DNA from 2 places in the Halobacillus sp. BAB-2008 genome. Region 2 is predicted to be linked to the other one. Evidence: predicted binding sites of a transcription regulator. Region 2 holds the regulator's gene; the other holds the start of a gene.
What was found. Region 2 encodes CtsR, which represses protease genes until heat stress. Its sites were predicted from a motif close to ATGGTCAATAAAGGTCAAACA; they were not measured.
Positions count from the first base shown of each region.

Region 1: clpP (ATP-dependent Clp endopeptidase proteolytic subunit ClpP) is a predicted target of CtsR. The motif match lies at 1,524-1,544, and genes of this name have one in related genera.

Region 1 covers NZ_ANPF01000014.1:22,047-24,449, reverse strand. The annotation lists gene D479_RS04345 (sugar-binding transcriptional regulator) at 1-333, opposite strand, end outside; gene D479_RS04340 (glutaredoxin family protein) at 486-707, opposite strand; gene D479_RS04335 (hypothetical protein) at 741-965, opposite strand; tRNA gene D479_RS04330 (tRNA-Arg) at 1,247-1,322, opposite strand; gene clpP (ATP-dependent Clp endopeptidase proteolytic subunit ClpP) at 1,601-2,191, shown strand; gene D479_RS04320 (HPr family phosphocarrier protein) at 2,287-2,403, opposite strand, start outside.
Region 2 covers NZ_ANPF01000031.1:467-2,869, forward strand. The annotation lists gene D479_RS08585 (MgtC/SapB family protein) at 1-430, shown strand, start outside; gene D479_RS08590 (CtsR family transcriptional regulator) at 595-1,053, shown strand; gene D479_RS08595 (UvrB/UvrC motif-containing protein) at 1,075-1,623, shown strand; gene D479_RS08600 (protein arginine kinase) at 1,624-2,403, shown strand, end outside.

The DNA of each region.
Region 1 (2,403 bases), on a different contig from region 2:
AACAGCATAATCTAGGTTTAATTTATCCTTAAGCTGCTGTTCTAAAACCTTTATTCCCGTGACCTCTTTAATAAACTCGGCTAGCTGCTCAAGAATGTTCTGCCCTTCATATGTCAAATGCATACCTCTGGACGTAATCTCGACGGCGCCTTGTTTATTAAGAAAATCAACCTCACTTCGAACGGTACGCTCAGCGAGTGCTATGTTCTCCGCCAACGCCCTCCGCCCGACTGGCTGCATGATCTGAATGTAGTACAACAACTGATAACGCCGCTGCATAACGTCCAGAACGTCGGGGAATAATTTCTTCTGTAAGTCGATGAACGCTCTCATGGAAAAAGCTCCTTCTTTGAAATAATACCAACCGGGATAATTTATGTCCCAGCCAGTCATATTCTGTCCCGCTTGGAGCAAAAAAATATCTTATTACAGGTTTAATATTAACAGTCGCTCCGGCTAATCGCAAGCAGAATACGACACGTTTTTTATTGTAAACGCTTTTCCAACTGGAAATAGTCTATGCTTCTATAATCCAATGTCTCGCCTGAGATATCGACCACCGGTATTTCAAGTATATATTTCTCCAATAGATCTGGATTATCCTCAATATTTACTTCCAATACATGTGCATCGAACAGTTCGATCAACTGTTTTACCTCTTCACACAATTTACAACCCGGCCTGCTGTACAAGACTACCTCCTTCATATGAACACCCCTTTCCTTACAAAAAAGGCACGCTTATGAAGCGTGCCCGGTCTTATCGTAAAAACCATTGTCGATTTTCATTTTCCTCTTTTTCAGAAAGTCCGTTAACTCTTCGCCTACATAATTCTCGGGTGTACGTTTCAGCGACTCATAATTGAAGGACAGCTTCCGCTGACGCTGCATGTCGAACACGTGGATCCGTCTGTCTTCAGATATTTCCTCAGTCGACAACATTTTGTAACGGATTAGGTTTGTCATATATACCCCTTTTCTATTCCAAAGCGAAAAGTATCTCATCTATTATATAAATTCTAACATACTCCGACCCTTTAAGGAACTACATTACGATAGCAAAACCAAATAAATGTTCGTATCGTATTTGTGCGTATTTTGTATAACTTTAATCTAAAGAACATCTTTGTAACCGCAGTTCATCCTTCGAAAATCATTATATTTATATAATAACAGATACGCACAAAATAAAAACCCCGATCTTCTCAATGAATGATCGGGGTTTTTATCACATTATGTATTTTCAGCGCGCCTGAGAGGATTCGAACCCCCGACTGACGTAGAACCGGAATCTACCGCTCTATCCAACTGAGCTACAGGCGCATTAGCGACATGCAAAATCTATTATAAGGTTATTCTTAAAAAAACGCAACCTTTTCCACTACATTCCTGAAATCTTATTTATCAAGGAGGGAAATAAAGAGGAAAGGCAGAAAAATTATTCAATTACGACGTGCGACGTTTAGTAAGGAAATTTAAGGGTATGATGGTAGAAGGAAAATCGAGAAAAAGGTCGATCGTTTTTGTTTGACCTTCATTGACCTTAATTGTATGATTAATGTATTCCATCATATTGACTTGATGATAAGGAGGAATTTGAAATGAATCTAGTCCCAACAGTTATTGAACAGACAAACCGTGGAGAGCGTGCTTACGACATTTACTCCCGCTTACTTAAAGACCGTATCATCATGCTCGGCAGCCCGATCGATGATAATATCGCGAACTCTGTCGTTTCCCAGCTGCTATTCCTTGCCGCTGATGATCCGGAGAAAGATATCTCTCTATACATTAACTCTCCGGGTGGATCTATTACCGCAGGTATGGCCATCTATGATACGATGCAGTTCATCAAGCCTGATGTATCCACCATCTGTACAGGTATGGCAGCGTCTATGGGTGCGTTCCTCCTTAATGCAGGAGAACCCGGCAAACGTTACGCACTTCCTAACAGTGAAGTAATGATCCACCAGCCGCTTGGAGGTACGCAAGGACAAGCGACGGACATCGAGATTCACGCGAAACGAATTATTAAAATGCGTGAAAAATTAAACCAAATCCTTTCCGAGCGTACAGGTCAGCCGATTGAAGTAATCGAGCGCGACACAGACCGCGACAACTTTATGTCCGCACATGAAGCGGTAGAGTATGGTTTGATTGATAAGGTTATGACAAAAGTTACAGACAAATAACTCCAAAAAATCCTCTCCGGCGGTCAGCCGAAGAGGATTTTTTATTTTTTTGAAATCGATACCTGCTTTGCGCTCATTCTTTCACAAGAATGTCGTCAATTCTTCACGAATGCTGTCAGACGCTCTATCGCTTCCTGTTCATCTGTACCGTCAGCAATCAATTTGATTTCCTCGTCTGTTCCGACAGCAAGACTCATTAATCCCATAATGCT
Region 2 (2,403 bases):
TTTTTTAGGTGCCGGGACCATTATGGTAAACGGCTTGACGATTAAAGGTCTTACAACAGCAGCGTCGATCTGGACGGTAGCAGCAATTGGATTAGTAGTCGGTGCTGGGTTATACGATGTTGCTACGTTTACCACTTTAGTCGTGCTGACAAGCTTGGCCTTTCTGAATAGAATGGAAAAACATAAAGTTAGAGGCAAGCGGAAAAACAGCTATAGCATTACCGTTCGTGGAAGTGCAAGGGTGCATCGGGTTCTGTCGGTATTTGAGGAATTTCAATTGACCATTCAAAAAGTGGAGGTCCTGTCTCTACCTGAGAGCCAAAAGAAATTGTTGGTTGAGGTAAGTCCGTCTCAGTCCTATGATCGTACACTTGTGATGGGTCGAATCAGTGAGCAGGAAGGAGTTATGAAAATGACACATTATATTTAAGGCTGTGCAGGAAAAAACTGCACGGCTTTTTGTTTTATTTGCTAACGAAAAGGGGAAACATAGTTGATGTATTTATCATAAACAATATAGTTGCGTACCAGTAAAATATGAGTATAATGAAATTAAAGTCAAAGATAGTCAAAGTCAAAAGAGGGGGAGGGAAAATGCGAAATATATCAGACATCATAGAGGAATATTTAAAGAAAACCCTCGATGAGTCCCAAACCATTGAAATTAAAAGAAGCGAAATTGCTGAGCGTTTCCAGTGTGTACCTTCGCAGATTAATTACGTGATTAAGACAAGGTTCACTGTGGAAAAGGGGTATATAGTGGAAAGTAAACGCGGAGGCGGCGGGTACATCCGGATCAGTCGGGTTCCTTATCGGAAATACGCTGATATGATCGAGGAATTGATGGATTTAATCCAACCCCGTATCTCCCAGACCCAAGCGGTGGACGTTCTGGAGCGACTTATCGATTATGAGGTCATTACAGAACGGGAAGCGAAGATCATGGAAAGCATCGTTGACCGTGATGTGCTCAAATTTTCTCTCCCTCTACGCGATGAGATAAGAGCAAGAATCATGACGGCGATGCTGTTCACCCTTAAATATAAATGCTGATTGCGGAAAGGGGAGATTCAGATGGAATGCCAGGAATGTCATCAAAGACAGGCAACCGTTCATTTGACTCAGGTAGTAAATGGGCAAAAGTCGGAGATACATGTGTGTGAAGTATGTGCGAAAGAATATGGATATGTTAATTATGGAGAAGAAAACTTTACTCTGAATGATCTTCTATCCGGACTCTTTCATTCGGATAGCCCTTCTCCATACAGCGATCAGAACAAAGCTGCACCTCAGCAGAAATCTCCATTAAAATGTTCCAACTGTGGTTTGACATATGAAGAGTTTGCAAGGATTGGCAAGTTTGGTTGCGGAAAGTGCTATACCACTTTCGGCGAACGACTGGATCCAATTTTAAGGCGGGTGCACAGTGGAAATACAAGGCATGATGGGAAGATTCCTAAAAGAGAAAGCGGCAATCTCCATTTAAAGAAAGAGATAGAAGAATACAAAGCTAATCTTCGACAATTAATTGAGCAGGAAGAATTTGAAGAGGCAGCGAAAGTTAGAGATAGGATCAGATCTTTGGAAGGGCGTCTTCATAGTGGAGAGGCAGGTGATGAGTAGATGTCGTTACAGAATTTTGTAAATGAGGCTATCAGTCCCTGGATGAAACAGGAGGGGCCGGACAGCGATATTGTGATGAGCAGCCGCATACGTCTTGCCCGGAACTTCTCCCAATATCCATTTCCGATTATTGGATCTGAAGAATCCTTAGAAGAAGTATTGGAATTCTTTCAGAAAGAGTTTCAAGAAGAGTCCTTTAGAGATTATGAAGATTTTGAAATGGTCCGGATGACGGATCTTCAGCCGGTTGAAAAAAGAGTGTTGGTTGAAAAACACTTGATCAGCCCGCATCTCGCTGAAAAATCGGACACCTCGGCTGCGTTGATTTCGCAGAACGAGCAGGTGTCGATTATGGTTAATGAAGAGGATCATATCCGCCTTCAACTTTATTTCCCTGGTTTCCAGCTGGATAAGGCGTTGGAACAGGCATCACAACTCGACGATTGGCTGGAAGAGAAAATTGATTATGCATTTGATGAGAAACGCGGGTATTTGACCGCTTGTCCGACGAATGTCGGCACCGGAATGCGGGCATCAGTTATGATGCACCTGCCGGCATTATCCATGACTCAGCAGATCAATCGTATGATTCCCGCGATCAACCAGCTTGGCTTAGTTGTCCGTGGCATCTATGGGGAAGGAAGCGAAGCACTGGGGAATATTTTTCAAATATCGAACCAGATCACGCTTGGTAAGTCGGAAGGTGACATTGTAGAAGACCTCCACAGTGTGGTAAAGCAGTTGATCGATCAAGAGCGAAGAGCGAGGGAAGTGCTTCTG